4 regions of the Mesorhizobium sp. M0633 genome follow, and region 3 is predicted to be linked to each of the others. Evidence: predicted binding sites of a transcription regulator. Region 3 holds the regulator's gene; each other region holds the start of a gene.

Region 1 (5,099 bases), on a different contig from region 3:
GAGCGCGAAGCGATCGGCGAAGTGCGCACCAGCGCCGTCGATATCGCGGTCGAAGCCGCGCGCGCGCTGCTGGCCGGCAAGATCGACGCCAAGGCCGGCGCCGACCTGTTCAACGCCTCGCTGCAGGATTTGAAGTCGAAGCTGAACTGAGCGGAGCGTAATCTCCCCCCTCGAGGGGGAGATGGCCGGCAGGCCAGAGGGGGTCGCCGCGCGTGAAGCGCCAGCCTTCTCTTTCGTCCCGCATGGCGTCGCGCCAGGACGTACCGACCCCCTCTGTCGCCTTTGGCGACATCTCCCCCTCGAGGGGGAGATCACACCATGCCGAATCGCTCAATCCAAACCCGAAAAACCCTCTTCCTCCAGCACCTCGGTGCCGCCGAACCGGAACGGCGCGAAGGAGGCGCGGTGCAGCCGCGCCACTGGTCCATGCAGATCGATCGCCGTGCGATGGCGCACAGTGGCGTAGCCCATATGGAGTTCGAAGCCGTAACGCGCATGATGGCTGCCGCAGCCGCACATCATGCGGTCGCGCATCACCTTGGCGACGATCGAGGCTGCGGCGATCGACTGCGAGCGCTGGTCGCCCTTGATCAGTGCTTTGCCCTCGCAGGGCAGGCCGGGCGGCACGTCGCGGCCGTCGGCCAGTGCCAGCTTCGGCCGGATTGACAGGCCGGCCACGGCACGGCGCATCGCCTCCAGGCTGGCCTTGAGGATGTTGGAGGCATCGATGCCTTCGGCGCTGACCGACGCCATCGATACGGCGAGTGCGGAGCCAAGGATTTTCAGGAACAGCGCCTCACGCTGCAAATGCGTCAGCCGCTTGGAATCGTCGAGGCCGTCGGGGATGTTGGCGGGATCGAGCACCACCGCTGCCGCTACCACCGGCCCGGCGAGCGGGCCGCGGCCGGCCTCGTCCATCCCCGCCACCGGCCACAGGCCTTCGGCCACCGCCTTCGTCTCGAACGAGAAGTCGGGTTTCTCGACGATTTCGAAGAGAAGCGGAGAATCGGAACGCGGGCGAGCCATGGTGCGGCGAGGTTCGCATCGGCTCCGATTCTCCGCAAGTCCCTCCGGGTCGGGCGGGGCACCGGACCAGGAGGGGCTACCGTCTGCAAGCCCGGGGACAGGACAGGCCGGACGGGATGTTTCGCCTGCTGCGGCCGCTTCAAGCGGCTGGCGCGAGACGCTTTGTCACAGCAGCATCAGCTGCTCGGTTGCCTTGGCAGCGGGGACGAACTGGTCGGTCCTGAGCGAGCGCCGCTCGGCGTTGAGGCCGAGCCGTTTGGCGGCGATCTCGAAACGCCGGCCGATCTGCCAGGCATACGGGCCGGAGCCTTTCATGCGCTTGCCCCATTCCGAATCGTAGTCCTTGCCGTCGCGCATCGAACGGATCAGCGACATGACGTGGCGATAGCGGTCGGGATAGTGGCGCAGCAGCCAGTCCTTGAAGATAGGCGCGACCTCCAGCGGTAGGCGCAGCAGCACATAACCGGCCTCGCGTGCGCCAGCTGCCTGCGCCGAATCGAGGATGCGCTCCATTTCCGGGTCGGTCAGTCCGGGGATGATCGGCGCGACCATCACCGAGGCCGGAATGCCGGCGTCCGAAAGCTGCCTGATCGCCTCCAGCCGCTTGGTCGGCGTCGACGCGCGTGGCTCCATGGTGCGCGCCAGCATGCGGTCGAGCGTCGTCACCGACAATGCCACCTTGGCCAGCCCGCGTTCGGCCATGCGTGACAGAATGTCGATGTCACGCGTCACCAGTGCCGATTTGGTGACGATGCCGACCGGATGGCCGCGCGCCTCCAGCACTTCGAGGATCTCGCGCATGATCCGGTATTGCTTCTCTATCGGCTGGTAAGGATCGGTGTTGGTGCCTATGGCGATGGTGCGCGGCTGGTAATTATCCCTGGACAATTCCTTGTCGAGCAGCCGCGCCGCATCCGGCTTGGCAAACAGCTTCGATTCGAAATCCAGCCCCGGCGACAGGCCCATGAAGCTGTGCGTCGGCCGCGCGAAACAATAGACGCAGCCATGTTCGCAGCCGCGATAGGGGTTGATCGAGCGGTCGAAGGAGATGTCGGGCGATTCGTTGCGCGTGATGATGGTGCGCGGCTTCTCGACCTGTACCTCGGTCTTGAACGGCGGCAGCTCCTCCAGCGAATTCCAGCCATCGTCGAACACATGCCTGCTGACCGGCTCGAAACGGCCGGACGGATTGATGCCCGCCGACCTGCCGCGATTGCGGTCCGGACGGACGCGCATGCCGCTCTGCTCGATCATAGCATTCGCCATTTCGGCCCTGCCAGCGCCGAAGGCTGCAATGTCGGCACGCACGATCTGTTCCATCTTGGCCCTTTCCCAGGGACTGTCCGCCCGCTGTCGAATCGCTCTGCTCATGAATGTATTCCTATCGTATTGATGAGAACAAAGCAAGAACTTTCTCGCGGCGCGCCGCAAAAACTGGCGCTGCCCACCGCTTTCCGCTATTCGGCTAAACATGCTCAGCGTCCTGATCGAAACCCTGAATGACGAGGAGGGCCTTGCCCGCACGCTCGCCTCGCTGATCGGCGGCGCGGTCGAAGGCGTGGTGCGCGACGTTCTCGTCTGCGACACCGGCTCGACCGATCAGACGCACCGCGTCGCCGAACATGCCGGCTGCCACTATGTCAGCGGCGGCATCGCCGCCGGCATCAGGCAGGCCAAGGGCGACTGGCTGCTCTTGCTGGAACCGGGCGCGCGGCTGGGAGAGGGCTGGATCGACGAGGTCGTCGCCCATACCGCCAGGCAAACCATGGCGGCGCGGTTCTCGCGGGCACGCGGCAGCCGCGCGCCGTTCCTGTCGCGCGTCTTTGCCGGAAATCGCGCTCTCGCCGAAGGCTTGGTGATCAGCAAGCGTCAGGCCGCGGCGCTGTCGAAGAACGCCCGCAGCGCCGAAGCGATCGCCCGCGGCCTGGCGACCAGGAGGCTCCACGCCGAGATCTGGGTCGCGCCGCGGAATTGACGGCTTACCGTCCCGGTCCGGGGAACCCGCCCCAAGCAAATTTTCTGGCGGGTCGTCGTTTATTGTGCATTGCACAAAATCTGGCCGGGGGTTACCATTCCCGGCGATATGGGCGAATAGGGTTTGGGGTGTGCCGGAGCGGCGACGACTAACGTCGATGCTGTTCCCTCGATATTGTGAGGACCCCGATGACCCTTTCAAGCCCTGACAAGTCCGGCGCTGCAAGCCTCGAGGCGATCGCACGCAACGGCGGTACGCTGCGCCGCATCGCCGCCCGCATCCCGACCTATCTTTCCGACCTTCGCGAGAATCCGGCATGGCTGCCGATGTTCATGCTGGCGCGCACCATGCCGGCGCGGCGCCTGCACTGGCGCGGCGCGAAGCCGGTTCCGCCGGCGCGCAATGTCGGTGAAACGATGTTCGCCGGCGTCGATCGCGATGCCGTCGTCGGCGCGCTGCGGACGGAGGGGCTCTATTCGGGCCTGATGCTGCCGGCCGCCATCCATGAGGAGATCGCCCGCTTCGCCGAGCGCACGCCATGCTTCGGCAATTTCGACCGCCGGCTGGAATTCCTGCCCGAAAAACACGCCGATGCCGAAAAGCATTTCGGCCGCCCGCTGCTCAGCGGTCACTATTTCGAACGGGTCCTCGACTGCAACGCTGCGGTCGCCGTGCAGCGCGATCCGCTGCTTCTCGATATCGCAGCGCACTATCTCGGCAGCCAGGCCAAGCTGATCACGACCCGCGTCTGGTGGAGCTTTCCGACCGGTGGCGTCTCGGACGCCGACAAGAACATGGCCTCGCTCGGCAAATACCATTTCGACCTCGACGACTGGCGCATGCTGAAGTTCTTTTTCTACCTGGTGCCGGTCGACGCCGACACTGGGCCGCATGTCTATGTCCGCGGCTCCCATAACCGCCGCATCCTGAAGCATCAGCTGACGCTGCTGGTCGGCCATTCGGCGGAAGAGGTGCTGGGCGTCTACGGCGAGCAGAGCCCGGTCACGCTGACCGGGCCGGCCGGCCTCGGCTTTGTCGAGGATCCGTTCGGCTTCCATATGGGCACCGTGCCGACGCGCACGCCGCGGCTGATGATGGAGGTTGGCTTCGGCGTGTCGCCGCCGTCGCGCCGGCGTTTTCACGGCGAGCCGGTCATTCGCTAAACCGAGGTCGCTTGGCTGATACCTCGGTTCGTCTCAGCCGCGCCGCAAATGCTCGTCCAGCCGCGGCATGATCTCGACGAAGTTGCAGGGCATGTGCCGATAATCGAGCTGCGGCTTCAAGATGCCGTCCCAGGCGTCCTTGCAGGCGCCGGGCGAGCCCGGCAGCACGAAAACGAAGGTGGCGTTGACGACGCCGCCGGTTGCCCGGCTCTGGATCGTCGAAGTGCCGATCTTGTCGTAGGAGATGCGGTGGAACACTTCGGAAAAGCCGTCCATGCGCTTTTCGAAGATCGGCTCCAGCGCTTCCGGCGTCACGTCGCGGCCGGTGAAGCCGGTGCCGCCGGTGGTGATGACGACATCAATCGCTTCGTCCCTTGACCAACCCAGGACCTTGTCGCGGATCTTGTCGCGGTCGTCGGTGACGATGTCGCGGGCGGCCAGGACATGGCCAGCCTCGGCAATGCGGTCGGCCAGCGTCTGCCCGGATTTGTCGTCGGCGAGGCTGCGCGTATCGGAAACGGTCAGTACCGCGATGCGCACGGGAACGAAGGGGCGGCTCTCGTCAATCCTGGCCATGGGCATCAACCTCCGATGTCACGCTTCGCGTCGCCGCGACAAACCAGTCGGGATGGCGGCTGCGAATATCGACGGCCGCGCGCTTGGCCACATTGCCGGTCTCGAACAGCCCGAAGCAGGTGGCGCCTGAACCGGACATCCTGGCAAAACCGGCTCCGGCCTTGTTGAGCACGGAAAGCGCCTTGCCGATCGCGGGCTGGATTGCGCGCGCCGCAGGCTCGAGATCATTGCGGGTGATCTCCAGCCAGTTGCGGATGCTGTGGAAGTCGAGGTTGCGCGGCAGCGGCGGCAGCCCCGCATTGTCGCGGCGGCCAAGCGCCTCGAACACGTCGGCCGTCGAGACGGCAGTGCCGGGATTG
Region 2 (5,099 bases), on a different contig from region 3:
AAAGGCGCGCCGCCGACCTCACCCGCGCCAGGCAGCAGCGCCTGTTCGCCCGCTTCTTCCGCCGCTACGGCCACCGCCTCTGGGCGCTCGAGGCCACCTGAAGGCGCGCGGGCCTCCCTTGCAAGTCAAAACGGATATTGCGATCGCTGACACCGCGCCGTATGTCTCCGCGCGATGAGCGAGATCGAATTCCGTCGCGCGCAGGCGCCCGACCTGCCGGCGATCGTTGCAATGCTTGCCGACGATGTGCTCGGCGCGAACCGGGAAGACCCGTCCACGCCGCTTGCGCCATCCTATCTCGATGCCTTCAGCGCAATCGATACCGATCCCAACCAGTTGCTGGCCGTCGCCGTCAACGCCGGGCAAGTGGTCGGAACGCTGCAGCTCAGCTTCCTTCCAGGCATTTCGAGAAAAGGCGCCTGGCGCGGCCAGATCGAAGGCGTTCGCGTCGCCTGGCAATGGCGCTCTCGCGGCGTCGGCAAGCTGATGATCGAATGGGCGATTGAAACATGCCGTTCGCGCAATTGCAGCTTCGTCCAGCTCACCACGGACAAAGGTCGACGGGAGGCGCACGCTTTTTACGAGCGCCTCGGCTTCACCGCCAGTCATCTCGGCTACAAGATGGCGCTGTAGAGATCAGCATTTCATCGCATTCAGCGCCGACCGCTCATCTTCGCAACCCACTCTGGATGGAGCATTGACAAGCCGGCCTTTCGCCCTGCTCCATCCGCCCATGATTTACGACCGAACCTGGCTTGAGAAAACCTTTCGCGCAAAGCCCCGGCAGAAGTTCCTGTTCTTCTGGGGCCATCAGCCGTCTAAGGACGGCCGCATAACCACGTCGTGCTTCAGCCAGTGGTGGCATGCGCCCTTTACCGTCGATGGCCTGAGCTATCCGACTGCCGAACACTGGATGATGGCCGAGAAGGCACGACTGTTCGGTGATGCTCCGACGGCAACACAAATCCTCAGGGCGGCGAGCGCCAAGCAGGCAAAGCAGCTTGGCCGCCAGGTGAGCGGCTTCGATGGCACCAAATGGGATGCAGACAAATATCGCATCGTGACTGAAGGGAGCTTTCAGAAGTTCCATCAGAACGCGGCGCTGCGCGAATATCTGTTGTCGACGCATGACCGGGTGCTGGTCGAGGCGAGCCCTGTCGACCGGGTGTGGGGTATCGGCCTTGCGGCGGATGACGAGAGGGCGGTGAACCCGCTGCTGTGGCGCGGCGAGAACCTGTTGGGATTCGCGCTGATGCAGGCCCGCGATCGGCTGCGCGGCTGAACATTGCCGTGCGCTCGTCATCTGCGGCAGCCTCCGCGCTGCTTGACAATCCACCCACAATGTTCTCTTTATGTTCTCATCACAACTCGACACAATGCGGCGTTCGAACCGCCGCGGGCGAACGGGCCGGATGGAAGCCAACATCCTCCACGCGGATCTGGATGCCTTCTATGCCTCGGTCGAACAGTTGCTCGACCCGGCCTTGCGCGGCAAGCCGATTGCCGTCGGCGGCGGGGTAGTGCTTGCCGCATCCTATGAAGCCAAGGCGTTCGGCGTGCGCGGCGGTATGCCGGGACGGCGGGCGCGGGAACTCTGCCCGCAACTCATCTTCGTCGGCGGCCATTTTAAGGACTATCAGCGGCTGGGCGATGCGGCAATCAAGGTGCTCGGCGATTTCACGCCGGTGGTCGAGCGGATTTCGATCGACGAGGCCTTTGCCGACGTCGCCGGCTGCACCCATTTGTTCGGCTCGCCGGCCGAGATCGCCGGCAAGATCCGCGGCCGCGTGCGGGCCGAGCTCGGCCTGCCGATCTCGGTCGGCGTAGCCCGCACCAAGCATCTGGCCAAGATCGCCTCACAGGTCGCAAAACCGGACGGGCTGGTGGTGGTCGATCCGCGCCACGAGCTGGAGTTCCTGCACCACCTGCCGGTCGAGCTGATGTGGGGCGTCGGCCCGGTCACCAGGCAGCGGCTGGCCGGCATCGGCGTCAACACCATCGGCGAGCTGGCGAAGACCAATGGTGGGGCGCTTGAGCGCCTGCTCGGGCCGGCGGCGGGAGAGAAACTCAACGCGCTGGCGTGGAACCGCGATCCGCGCAAGCTCGAGACGCAGCGCCGGGCGCGCTCGGCGGGTGCGCAGTCGGCGCTTGGCCGAAAACCGGCCGAGGAGCAGGTCTTCGTGCCCGCTTTGCTGCATCTGGCCGACAGGGTCGCCACAAGATTGCGGGCGAAATCCCGGCCCGGCCGCACGGTGACGGTTCGCGTCCGCTTTGCCGATTTGCGCTCGGTGACGCGCTCGATCACGCTCGACCAGCCGATTTCGGCAACAGCCATGCTGGCCGAGATCGCCGAGGCGCTGGTGCGCAAGGTGCTCATCGACTATCCGCACGAAAAGACAATCTCGCTGCTGGCGATCGCCGTATCGCATCTGGAGCAGCATGCCGGCCTGCAACTGGAACTGCCGCTCGGGCTCGACGACGACCGCCGTCGCCCCGGCACCAGCAAGGGCGCGGCGCGCTGGATCGCGGATCGCGCCGTCGACAAGATCCGCGACCGCTTCGGCTGGGAGGCGGTGGGCTACGCCTCGGTCGCGCTCGGGCTACAGCGGTCGGTTCCCGACGCGTTTCGCGAGCTGGCCGAAAAGGAACTGTGAGCCTCGATTACACTTTGGTTGCCAAGTCGCCGGAATGACCTTGAAGGCTGCGGACTTGTGAATTTATCTTCGGTCCAGTTGGTCGTGCACCGGTTTTGGTATCAGCCAGACAGGGCAGCACCCGCTCGCAAATCCTTCCGCCTTCATTTCGAACGACAGGGGATCGGCATGGGACAGAACGCCGGATATTTCGCACTCATCGTTGCCGGACTGGTGACCAATGCAACGACGCTGGCCAAGCCGCTCAACCCGGACCGGGCGATTCCATCCCTGGGCGATATCAACTCGCCGCTGGCCAGCCCGCTGTTCAAGCAGGTCAAGGCCGGCCCGCTGGAGATAAAGCTTGAGGAAACCACGCTTGCCGATGTCGAAAAAGCCTTCGGCGGAGCGATGCACGATGAAGGTGACGCCGGAGATTCACGCCACTGGCTTTGCTATGCCGGCCCCGACGCCGGCGGATCGCCGTCGATCTTCTGGTTCGTATCCGGCGAGATGGGCGGCTCCGACCACGGTGTCCTGTCCGTCGCCCTGCAGCCGAACCCGGAAGGCAAGGTGCCGGAAGGATGCGCCGGCGCGCCTGCCAGCTATTGAACTCGATACGCCCGGCGTCGGAGCGCCGCTGAGCGACGTGGCCGCGAAATTTGGCGCCGCCAAGCCCGATCGTTACGGCCATTTCGGCTTCGCCGCCTCTTATCCTCCTTCGTCTCCCGACCAGAAGGACGCCACGGTCACGCAGACGCTCACCTACACAGCCGGGAACGGCAGGATAACCGGCGTGGCGGTGACGCAAGTCACCACCAATTAGGGTGTCCCCGCTCGGTTGGCGAATGGTTCACGTGTGAATGATCTGCCGCGCCCAAGCCAGGCGGCCTGGTTGCTGGCCACCTCGTTATGCAGATTGGTTCTGATGTGCCGCCCGGGCCCGCCCTCCACCTGCAAATGCGACATTCGAGGCAGCCCTGGTCGTCAGACCAAAAGCGTTGCGCCGCCCCAAGCGATCAGGGCGGTGCCGGCCGCACGGCCAACCCACGGGCCGGCAGGAAACACCGGTTCGACGAGAACCCACGAAGGTCCGGAAATGACCCAGAAGCGGGCGATCGGCAGCGATCCGAGCAGCAACGATTTTGGCAGGACCGGAAATCGGCATGGAATGCTGCAATCATCATCATGTCCCGCCCAAGTTGTGGACAGTTCCTTCTCAAAGGCGCACTCTTAGCATGCGAAACGCGAGCTAGCGTTTCGTGCAACGCTTCACATGCTTGACTTGCGTCGGTGATTATCTGACCTACCCGGATACTTCCGGGTGGGCAGACCTCACATTGTGTCGCCTATCCGTGATCAGGCTACGGCCTAAGGCACGTTGCAGCCCGTTCCGGATCAACTGGGAGGTAAACAACATGCCTGATTTTCAGCGCAGAGAACTTCTTGTTCAAGGAAGCGCGGCTCTTGCCGCAATTGCTGCTCTCTATACCTCGCGCCGGGCTTACGCTTTTCCAACACGGCCGAACGAGGAAGTTATTCCGTGGCTGGATCAGCCGACCGAAAATCCCGATCCGGCGGGTATCCAGAAGCAGCTTGTCTGGGAGGATTTGGATAGCTGGATAACGCCAAACGACAAGTTCTTCAGCATCTCGCATTTCAACCGACCAACGATCGACGAGAAGACATGGTCGATGGAGATCGGAGGCCTGGTTAAGAAGCCCCTGGAGTTAACGCTCGCCGACATCAGGGCGCGACCGCGGCAGGAGGTCGTTTTCACAGTGGAATGCTCGGGCAACCATGGGTTTCCCTTTTTCACCGGCGGCATCGGCAATGCTCGCTGGGCAGGGACGCCGCTCGCCCCGATCCTCGAGGAAGCCGGCGTTCTGGAGAAGGGCATCGAGGTCGTCTTTTTCGGTACCGACACAGGCGAGATCCCGATACGCGACGTCAAGATGCGGCAGAACTTCGCTCGTAGCATGTCGCTCGCCGACGCGATGAACCCGGACAATCTCCTCTGCTATGAAATGAACGGGGCCGCCTTGCCGGCGCCCAATGGCTTCCCGGTACGGCTCATTGCGCCAGGCTGGTACGGGATCGCCAACGTCAAGTGGCTAAAGCGCATCGAGGTTCGCGATACGCGGTTCATGAGCCTTCTGATGGCCCGCGACTATGTCACCATCCGGGAGGAGGACCACAACGGCGAGACCGTATGGGCCGAGACGTCAGTCGGGCGAGCGCTGATAAAGTCCGCGCCTGCGAAGGTTACCCGGAAAGACTCGGATTACCGCATCGTTGGGGCAGCCTGGGGGGCGCCGATCGACCGGGTCGAAGTGCAAATCGATCAAGGGCCTTGGACACCAGCGACCATTGACCACAGTGAGGAGGCAGAACACGCTTGGAAAATCTGGTCCCTGGCTTGGGCAAATCCCTCTCCTGGAGAACACACGGTGACCTCGCGCGCGG
Region 3 (5,099 bases):
GGAACTCTCAGGCGGGCGAAGGAAGTGGGTTTGCGGACTTTCGCGCGTTGCGCGTTCATGTAGCATAGGAGGTCGAGGGCGCAAGGGGCAGACCCGATGGCTGTGCGAGGCCGTGGTGCGGGCGAGGGCGTGGACGTTGGCAGCGGCGTCAGCGAACGCTTGCTGTTTGCCGCTCCCCCGCCTGTCCTGCCGGCACCGGCATTGCTACCCGCTCCGCGCTTCGATGCTCCGTCGCTGCCGGCCAGCGACCCAGCAGCGGTTCTCGTGCCCGCGGGCGAGCCCATCGTACGCCTGCCCAGGCGTTTCCGCCTCCCGTCACCGTCCCGTATCCGCAACAGCGTAACCTCGGCAGCCGGCCTGGAACTCGACCGCGGCATCGCCTTCCTGCTGGTGCCGGTGTTCCTCGCATGCGGGGTGGTCGTATATTTCGGGCTGTCGGTGGAGCCGGCCTTTCCACAGCCGATCGCAATCGCGCTCCTCGCGGCCCTTTGTACCGTCGTCTCACGGTCATGGCCCAGGACGCGCCTGTGCTTCATGGTGGCGCTGCTCTGCGCGCTTGGCGTACTTGCCGCCAAGTTCGAGACATGGCGTGTCGGAACGCATATGCTCGGTTCCGAAATCTCGACGCGGCTGACGGGTCGCGTCGTATCGTACGAGCCCATGGCGAGCGGCCGCATCAGGCTGACAATCGATGTGATCTCAACCGCCAGGCCGACACTGCGCTACATGCCGGAACGGGTCCGCGTTTCGGCGATGAAGATACCGGCTGAGCTGACCGCCGGTTCCGAGATCACCGGCTATGTGCGGCTGCTGCCGCCGACCGGCCCGGTGCGGCCCGACAGCTATGATTTCTCCTTCGACAGCTATTTCGCCGGTATCGGCGGCAGCGGCTTTTTTCTCGGCAATCCGAAAGTCGTGTCGTCGGGCAGCATGCCGCTTGCCGCGCAGCTTTCTTCCGCGATCGAAGACGCGCGCGAATCCATCGCCGACCATATCCGCAGCCGCATCGGCGGTGCCGAGGGCGAGATTGCTGCTGCGCTGATCGTCGGCGTGCGCGCCGGCATTCCCGAGGAGATCAACGAAGCGATGCGGCGCACCGGCATCTACCACATCATCTCCATCTCGGGGCTGCATATGGCGTTGGTCGCCGGCACCATCATGGCGCTGCTGCGGGGTGCCTTTGCGCTGTTTCCCGATTTCTCATCGCGACGGCCGGTCAAGAAATATGCCGCGGCCGCCGCGCTTTTTTCGATTTCGGCCTACCTCGTCTTTTCCGGCATTGTCGTGGCGGCCGAACGCAGCTTCATCATGCTGGCGGTGATGCTTATCGCCGTGCTGTTCGACCGGGCCGCGCTCACCATGCGCAACCTGGCGATCTCGGCCATCGCGGTCATCCTGGTGTCGCCGCACGAGGTGGTCGGTCCGAGTTTCCAGATGTCCTTCGCCGCGACGGCGGCCCTTGTCGGCGCCTATGCAGGCTGGTCCGATTACCGCGCCGGCAGGGCCACCACGCCGCCGCCGCGGCGGTCGCCGCTACGCTTTGCCACTCGAAAGGTCCTGCTGGGCATGTGCGGTCTGGCGATGACCTCGATCATTGCAGGGAGCGCCACGGCGCTTTTCGCCATATGGCATTTCCAGCGCGTGGCGCCTCTCAGCCTGTTCGCCAATCTGGCCATCATGCCCATCGTCTCACTGGTCGTCATGCCCTTCGCCGTTCTCAGCGCGCTGGCGATGCCGTTCGGTGCGGATGGCCCTTTCCTCTATGTCATGGGCAAGGGGCTGACGGCGATGATCGCCCTGTCCGGGTGGATCTCGGAGCGCTCGCCGATCGATGCGGTCGGGCTAATTTCGCTGAGATCCGTCCTTCTGGTGACGATCGCCCTCGTCATTGCCAGCATGGCGACGACCTGGTTGCGGCTGGCGGCACTTCCTTTTGCGCTCGCCGGCTTGCTGACGACAACGCAGACACGCATACCCGACGTATTGGTCTCGGAGGACGCACGGCTGGTCGCGCTGCCGATCGGCAGCGGTGAACTCGCGGTCAACCGGGCACGCCCGAATGAGTTCACCATCGACAACTGGAAACGCGCGCTCACATCAGAGGCTATCGTCGCGCCGGAAACACCTGGAAAGAACGACCCGCAATTCGACATTGCCGATCCGGCCGACCTACCGCCGGGCATGCCGTTCATTTGCACGGACGGCCTCTGCCTTGCCAGGCATCCATCCGGCGCGATCATCGCGCAAGCCAAGGACCGCGATACTGCGCGGCCAGCCTGCGCCTTTGCCAGCTTGATCGTCATCGACGACGCCACCGCCCATAACCCCTGCTACTACGACCGACTGGTCCTCGTCGTCACCAAACGGCAACTGGCGCGCGCGGGAAGTGCCGCCGTCTACTTCGATCCACAAGCGGCAACGCGCGCCGAAATCCGTTTCGCGGTCGAAAAATCATACCGGCCCTGGCACGTGCAGCGGAAATTTTCACGCGCGGCACGGGGCCTGCCGCCATACCGCAGGGCCGACAACCCCAAAGCCGGCGCCAAGGGCGGAGCTCAGTAGCGGCGGATCAGTCCGACGAGCTTGCCCTGCACCTTGACCCTGTCTGGTCCGAAGATGCGCGTCTCGTAGGCCGGATTGGCGGCTTCCAGGGCGATCGAGGCGCCCTTGCGGCGGAACCGCTTCAGCGTCGCTTCCTCCTCGTCGACCAGTGCCACCACGATCTCACCGGGGCTCGCCGTATCGGCATTGCGGATGATCACCGTGTCGCCGTCGAAAATGCCGGCCTCGATCATCGAATCGCCTTTGACCTCGAGCGCATAATGCTCGCCGCCCATGATCATATCCGGCGGCACCGAAATCGAATGCGTCTGGTGCTGGATGGCGTCGATCGGCACACCGGCGGCGATGCGGCCCATCACCGGGATCGAAACGGCGGCGACGACATCGTCGTCATTGCCGGCTGCAGGGACGCGCGACGATGTCGGCTTGCCCTGCCGAGGGGCGCCTTGCCCAAGACTACCCTGGATGACACTCGGCGAGAACTTGCGTGCCGCATTGAGGCCGGGGGCGATCGAGTCAGGCAGGCGCAGCACCTCCAGCGCACGGGCCCGGTTGGGCAAACGGCGAATGAAGCCGCGCTCCTCCAGCGCCGTAATCAGCCGATGGATTCCCGATTTGGAAGCCAGGTCGAGCGCCTCCTTCATCTCGTCGAAGGAGGGCGGAATACCGCTTTCCTTCAACCTTTCGTGGATGAACATAAGCAGTTCGTGTTGTTTGCGTGTCAGCATAGCGACCCCCAACAGAATCAGAAAAACAAACCCAGAACAAACACTATCTGTTCCAGTTGTGTTCCGCAACCGTTTAAAGTTTAATGAATGCGTTAAGGCTTGGGAAACAAACCACGCCCCTACCGGAATGCCGCATTTTCACCGTCGCGAGCGTCATCCCCTTGATTCTGCTTTCGTTTGCGCCTTCTGGCTTCCCAGAAGGCAGCACTGACATCGGCCGTCGGTCGGCAAAGGGCACGGAATTGAACCCGTATCGACTGCGCGGTTCGGTCAATGCACCGTGAACGAAACGAACTCAAAACGCCAACCTCGGGTTAACTCCTGGTTTCCAGTCGCCTGGTCAGGCTGCTTCTCGCCGGTGGAGCCTTGCTGCGCGCAACCAGGTGATGGAAGAACAGTCGATGCGTGTCCGGCGTTGCGTTGAATTTTTGGGGGGAGCAGGCACATCATGACAGGAATTCCCGATCTCGCCGCCATAAAGGCGATGGATGCCGCAGATCCGCTGCGCGCGATGCGCGACCGCTTCGTGTTGCCGCAAGGAGTGATCTATCTCGACGGCAATTCGCTAGGAGCTGCTTCACGTGCCGCTTTCGATGAACTGCACAAGGCCGCGACCGAAGAATGGTCGCATGATCTCATCCGCGCATGGAACACGGCCGGCTGGTTCAACATGCCGCTTGAACTTGGCGACCAGCTCGGGCGCCTGATCGGTGCCGCGGCCGGCCAGACGGTGGTCTGCGACACGACATCGGTCAACATCTACAAGCTGCTGCACGCCGCCATGGCCATGCGACCGGAGCGGCAGGTCATCGTCGCCGAGGGCGATAGTTTTCCGACGGACCTCTACATGGCTGAGGGTGTGGTTTCGACGCGAAAAGATACGCTGCTGCGCCTCTCGGGGATCGACGCGCCGACCATCGAAGAGCTGATCGACGAACGCACCGCCGTGGTGCTGGTCAACCACGTCAACTACAAGTCGGGCGAACTGCGCGACATGCCGGCGCTGACGCGCAGGGCTCAGGAAGCCGGGGCGATGATCGTCTGGGATCTCTGCCACACCGCCGGCGCGATGTCAGTCGAGCTCGACAAGGCAAACGCCGATTTTGCCGTTGGCTGCACCTACAAATATCTGAATGGCGGCCCGGGCGCGCCTGCCTTCATCTATGCGGCTGAGCGGCATCTTTCCGACATCCAGCAGCCGCTCACCGGCTGGTGGGGCCATGCACGGCCCTTCGCCTTCGAGCCAGGCTATGCGGCCGGCACCGGCATCCGCCGGTTTCTGTGCGGCACCCAGCCGGTCCTGTCGATGCGCACGCTGAAGGGCGCGCTCGACATCTGGAACGATGTCGACATGACGGCGGTGCGCAAGAAGAGCATCGCGCTGGCGGATCTGTTCATTGAGCTTGTCGAGGCAAAGTGCGGCACTTACGGGCTCACGCTCGAGAGCACGCGCGATGGGGAAAAACGCGGCAGCCAGATTTCATTCATGCATGAGCATGGCTACCAGATCATGCGCGCGCTGATCGAACGTGGCGTGATCGGCGATTTTCGCGCGCCATCGACCATGCGCTTCGGCTTTACGCCGCTCTATGTCGGCTATGCCGATGTCTGGCAGGCCGTCGAAGTGCTTGAGGACATCCTGCGCACCGGTGCGTGGAAGGAAGCGCGCTTCGCCATCAAGGCGGCTGTCACTTGAGATTGATGCGAGAGCTGGAATCGTGAGGCTGGCGACGACGCGCCGCGCGATGCTCACGGCTACGTTGCAAGGCCATATGCCAGGGAGGGCGCAGGGTGTTCGAACGTCACATT
Region 4 (5,099 bases), on a different contig from region 3:
CGCAGATTGACGCCTTCAGGCCTGTCCTCGGCCGAAACGGTGATCACCACCGAGCGGCCGGGTTCGAGCAAGTCGCGGTATTGCGCCAGCCCCTCGGAAAACAGCACCGCTTCATACTGGCCGGACGTGTCGGAGAATTGCACGACGCCCATCTTGTTGCCGGTGCGCGTCTTGCGCTCCTGCTTGGTGGTCACCGTGCCGGCGAGCCGGCCGGCGGCAGCACCGCGTTTGACGGCGGCCGAAAACTCGCCCCAGGTCTGCACCCGCATTTTCTGCAGCGCCGCCTTGTATTCGTCGAGCGGATGCGCCGAGAGATAGAACCCGACCACCTGGAATTCACGGTGCAGGCGGTCGGCGGCGAGCCAGGGATCGGTCGCCGGCAAGTTGAGCGCCTGCGACTGTGCGCCGAGCGAGGCGCCAAAGATGTCATGCTGGCCGGTGACGGCATTCTGCTGCGCCAGCGACGCCAGCCCCATCATCCGCTCGACGCCGGCCATCATCGCCGCACGGTCATGACCGAAGCAGTCGAGCGCGCCGGCCATGATCAGGCTTTCGAAGACGCGCTTGCCGACGATCTTCGGATCGACCCTATCACAGAAATCGGCGAGGCTCTTGAAGGGTTTTTCGCCGCGCGTAGCGACGATGTGCTCGACCGCCGCGTCGCCGACGCCCTTGAGCGCGGCCAGCGAATAGAAGATGCGGTTCTCGCCGACCTCGAAATCCCGGAACGACGTCATGACCGACGGCGCCACCACCTCGATGCCGAGGCGCAGCGCATCCTGGCGGAAATCGGCGAGCTTGTCCGTATTGCCCATGTCGAGCGTCATCGATGCCGCCAGGAATTCGACAGGGTAATGCGCCTTCAGATAGGCGGTCTGGTAGGAGACGACGGCATAGGCGGCGGCATGCGATTTGTTGAAACCGTAGTCGGCAAACTTTGCCAGCAGGTCGAAGATGAAGTCGGCTTGCGGCTTGCCGACGCCGCGCTCGACCGCGCCCGAAACAAAGCGCTCGCGCTGCTTGTCCATCTCGGCGCGGATCTTCTTGCCCATGGCGCGGCGCAGCAGATCGGCTTCGCCCAGCGAATAGCCGGAGAGCTCCTGCGCGATCTGCATCACCTGTTCCTGGTAGACGATGACGCCTTGCGTCTCCTTGACGAGATGGTCGATCTTCGGGTGGATCGACGCCATCTCCTCCTCGCCGTGCTTTCTGGCGTTGTAGGTCGGTATGTTCTCCATCGGCCCCGGCCGGTAGAGCGCGACCAGCGCGATAATGTCCTCGATACAGTCGGGCCGCATGCCGATCAGCGCCTTGCGCATGCCGGCACTTTCCACCTGGAACACGCCGACCACCTCGCCGCGCGACAGCATGGCGTAGGTTTCGGGGTCGTCGAGCGGAATGTGGGCAAGATCGATCTCGATGCCGCGGCGGCGGATCAGCTTGACGGCCCTGTCCAGCACCGTCAGCGTCTTCAGGCCAAGGAAGTCGAATTTCACCAGCCCGGCCTGCTCGACATATTTCATGTTGAACTGCGTGACCGGCATGTCCGAGCGCGGATCGCGGTACATCGGCACCAGCTCCGACAGCGGCCGGTCGCCGATGACGATGCCGGCGGCGTGCGTCGAGGCGTGCCGATAAAGACCTTCCAGTTTCTGCGCCGTATCGAGCAGCGTCTGCACGATCGGCTCACGCTCCGCCTCTTCGGCAAAGCGCGGCTCGTTGGCGATGGCGTCGGCGAGCTTGACCGGATTGGCCGGGTTCGACGGCACCATCTTGCTCAGCTTGTCGACCTGCCCGTAAGGCATCTGCAGCACGCGGCCGACGTCGCGCAGCACCGCGCGCGCCTGCAGCGTGCCGAAGGTGATGATCTGGCCAACCTGGTCGCGGCCGTATTTCCGTTGGACGTAGCGGATGACTTCCTCGCGCCGGTCCTGGCAGAAGTCGATGTCGAAGTCGGGCATCGACACGCGGTCGGGATTGAGGAAGCGCTCGAACAGCAACGAAAAACGCAGTGGGTCGATGTCGGTGATGGTCGTGGCATAGGCGACCAGCGAGCCGGCGCCCGAACCGCGGCCCGGGCCGACCGGAATCCCTTGTGCCTTGGCCCATTTGATGAAGTCGGCAACGATCAGGAAATAGCCCGGATATTTCATCTTCTCGATGACGCCGAGCTCGAAATCCAGCCTTTCGCGATATTGCTCGACGGTATAGCCGGGCGTCGGCCCGTGCGCCGCCAGCCGCGCCTCTAGCCCTTCATGCGCCTGCCTGGCAAGCTCCTGCGCCTCCGCCTTGACCGCAGCATCGGCGTCGGCGACATCGCGGCCGGCAAAGCGCGGCAGAATCGGATTGCGGGTCTTCGGGTAATACGAGCAGCGCAGCGCGATCTCGACGGTGTTGTCGATTGCTTCCGGCAGGTCGGCGAACAGCCTCGCCATATCGGCCTGGCTTCTCAGGAAGTGGTCGGGCGACAGGCGGCGGCGATTGTCGGCCGCAACCACGGAACCTTCGGCGATGGCGATCAGGGCGTCATGCGCCTCATAGTCTTCACGAGAGAAGAAAAACGCCTCGTTGGTGGCAACCAGCGGCAGATCGTGGCGGTAGGCGAGATCGACCGACGACTGCTCGATGGCGCGGTCGTAGCTCGACACGCGCTCAAGCTCGACATAGAGCCGGTCGCCGAACAGGCTCTTGAGCGCCGAGAGCCGGGTCTCGGCGAGTTCGCGGCGATCCTGTTTCAAGGCAGTGCCGATCGGACCGCGCGGCCCGCCCGTAAGGCAGATCAGACCGTCGGAATGGCCCTGCAGCATCTCGCTCGTCAGATGCACCGCTTCGCCGGGCGGTGTCTCGAGGTAGACGCGGCTGACCAGCCTGACCAGATTGCCGTAGCCGGCCTCGGTTGCGGCGATCAGGACGACCGGCCGCATCTCCGGTCCTTGCCGCCTGCGGTCGCGCTGGCTGTCGCTCGCCTCGCCGGAAAAAGCGAGGTCGATCTGGCAGCCGATGATCGGCTGGATGCCGTCCTTTGCCGCCTTCTGGGCGAATTCCAGCGCGCCGAACAGATTGTTGGTGTCGGTGACGGCGATTGCCGGGCATTCGTCCTGCACCGCATGGCCGACGATCTTGCCGAGCTGCAAGGCACCTTCGAGCAGCGAATAGGCCGAATGCACGCGCAGATGAATGAACCGACGCGCCGCCGCCTCCGCCCGCGACGCCTTTGCATAGGCCTCGCGCAGCAAGGGATCGCGTGGAAGTCTCTCATCCGCCATGGTTTTTTCGCGCCGCCTCACAAGGACTCAGTCGATGAAGATGTATTGTCCGGCACCGGGTAACACGAGTCCAGCGGTGGTGATTGGAGCTTTGGAAGTTTAGAGCAACCACCGAAGCTGCCAATCTCCCCCTCGTGGGGGAGATGTCCGGCAGGACAGAGAGGGCGCTGTCCCGCCGACGTCAGGCTGCAAATAAAAACCCGCCACTGCGGGCGGGTCGCTGGAGCCAATTAGCACCATGCGCAAATTAATAGCATAGCTGCCGGCACAAAGCAAGAACAAAATACGTTGTGACGGCAAAAAAGTGCGAATTCCTCACGGCCTCGCCTTGTCCCTCCTCCACTGAGCGTGCCCAACCAATTGCAAGGTCGCGTTCCTTCGCGCCCCCCTCTGTCCTGCCGGACATCTCCCCCACGAGGGGGGAGATTGGCCATCATCTCGGCTTTCGCCAATTTCCAACGTTGCAGGAGCGAGCGAGGCGCCGAGGCTGCCAATCTCCCCCCTGGAGGGGGAGATGTCCGGCAGGACAGAGGGGGGCGCTGTCCCGCCAACTTCTGACGGGCGTCGAGGGCGGGGGTTTCGGCCTCACGCGAATTCCATGATCACCGCATCGACGGCAAGGCTGTCGCCTGGCCTGGCGTTGAGCTTCGAGACGATGAGATCGCGCTCGGCGCGCAGCACGTTTTCCATCTTCATCGCCTCGACCACGGCCAGCGTCTCGCCGGCCTTGACCTCCTGCCCCTCGGCAACGGCGATCGAGACGACGAGGCCGGGCATCGGGCAGAGCAGCATCTTGGAGGTGTCCGGCGCCACTTTTTCCGGCATCAGCCGTTCGAGCTCGGCGGTGCGCGGCAGCATGGCGCGGACTGTCACCGACATGCCTTTCCAGGCGACGCGGAACCCGTTCAGCACCGGCCTGACCTGCGCCGCAACCTTGCGGCCGCTGACCGCGCCGCGCCAGATGAGATCGCCCGGCCGCCAGTCGGAGGTCACCGTCAGCGGTTTGCCGCCGTCGATTGTGAGGTCGAGCTCCATCGGAATGGAAATCATGCCTTCGACGATGGCAACCGAAAGATAATCCCGGCCGATCTTCACCACCCAATCGCGTTTCAAGGCGCCCGAATGCGGCGCCAGCCGCCCGCCCAGCCGGTCGAGCCGGTCGCGGCGCAGCAGTTCGATCGCGGTTGCGATCGCGGCCAGCACCGCGTTTTCTTCGCTGTTCGGCACAATGGGCGCGAAGCCGTCGGGATATTCCTCGGCGATGAACGCCGTCGATAGCCGCCCTTCCCGCCAGCGCGGATGCTGCATCAGCGCCGCCAGGAACGGTATGTTGTGCTCGATGCCGTCGACGACGAAACTGTCCAGCGCTTCCGACATCGCGTCGATCGCCGCCAGCCGTGTCGGCGCCCAGGTGCACAGCTTGGCGACCATCGGGTCGTAGAACATCGAGATTTCCGAGCCTTCGGTAACGCCAGTATCGTTGCGGATGACGATTTCGCCGAATTTTCCCTCTTCCGGCGGCCGGTATTTCGTCAGCCTGCCGATCGACGGCAGAAAGTTGCGATACGGATCTTCGGCATAGAGGCGGCTTTCCACCGCCCAGCCGTTCAGCTTGACGTCGCTCTGCTTGATGGCGAGCTTTTCGCCGGCCGCCACGCGGATCATCTGCTCGACCAGGTCGATGCCGGTGACGAGCTCCGTCACCGGATGCTCGACCTGCAGCCGCGTGTTCATTTCCAGGAAATAGAAGTTTTTGTCGCTGTCGACGATGAACTCGACCGTGCCGGCGCTCTGGTAGTCGACGGCCTTGGCCAGCGCCACCGACTGCTCGCC

Evidence for each region. Region 3 encodes LexA, which represses DNA repair genes until DNA is damaged. Its sites were predicted from a motif close to TGTTCNNNNTGTGTTCNG; they were not measured.
Region 1: a site for LexA is predicted at 2,421-2,438, ahead of NKI47_RS20630 (PA0069 family radical SAM protein). Genes of this name have one in related genera too.
Region 2: a site for LexA is predicted at 1,343-1,360, ahead of dinB (DNA polymerase IV). Genes of this name have one in related genera too.
Region 4: a site for LexA is predicted at 3,530-3,547, ahead of dnaE (DNA polymerase III subunit alpha). Genes of this name have one in related genera too.

The regions. Positions count from the first base shown of each region.
Region 1 is NZ_JAMYQC010000020.1:21,386-26,484, forward strand. Features, by position in the region: gene NKI47_RS20620 (F0F1 ATP synthase subunit B) at 1-150, shown strand, start outside; gene rnhB (ribonuclease HII) at 331-1,026, opposite strand; gene NKI47_RS20630 (PA0069 family radical SAM protein) at 1,192-2,346, opposite strand; gene NKI47_RS20635 (glycosyltransferase) at 2,498-3,001, shown strand; gene NKI47_RS20640 (phytanoyl-CoA dioxygenase family protein) at 3,190-4,164, shown strand; gene moaB (molybdenum cofactor biosynthesis protein B) at 4,198-4,740, opposite strand; gene NKI47_RS20650 (4-(cytidine 5'-diphospho)-2-C-methyl-D-erythritol kinase) at 4,727-5,099, opposite strand, start outside.
Region 2 is NZ_JAMYQC010000002.1:51,161-56,259, forward strand. Features, by position in the region: gene NKI47_RS02130 (hypothetical protein) at 1-101, shown strand, start outside; gene NKI47_RS02135 (GNAT family N-acetyltransferase) at 175-633, shown strand; gene ybiA (riboflavin biosynthesis intermediates N-glycosidase) at 734-1,282, shown strand; gene dinB (DNA polymerase IV) at 1,413-2,654, shown strand; gene NKI47_RS02150 (hypothetical protein) at 2,823-3,245, shown strand; gene NKI47_RS02155 (hypothetical protein) at 3,283-3,459, shown strand; gene NKI47_RS02160 (hypothetical protein) at 3,621-3,773, opposite strand; gene NKI47_RS02165 (sulfite oxidase) at 4,052-5,099, shown strand, end outside.
Region 3 is NZ_JAMYQC010000022.1:86,826-91,924, reverse strand. Features, by position in the region: gene NKI47_RS22160 (ComEC/Rec2 family competence protein) at 97-2,562, shown strand; gene lexA (transcriptional repressor LexA) at 2,556-3,290, opposite strand; gene kynU (kynureninase) at 3,739-4,986, shown strand; partial or broken gene NKI47_RS22145 (hormone-sensitive lipase) at 5,082-5,099, shown strand, end outside.
Region 4 is NZ_JAMYQC010000038.1:52,400-57,498, forward strand. Features, by position in the region: gene dnaE (DNA polymerase III subunit alpha) at 1-3,266, opposite strand, end outside; gene NKI47_RS29405 (acetyl-CoA carboxylase biotin carboxylase subunit) at 3,852-5,099, opposite strand, start outside.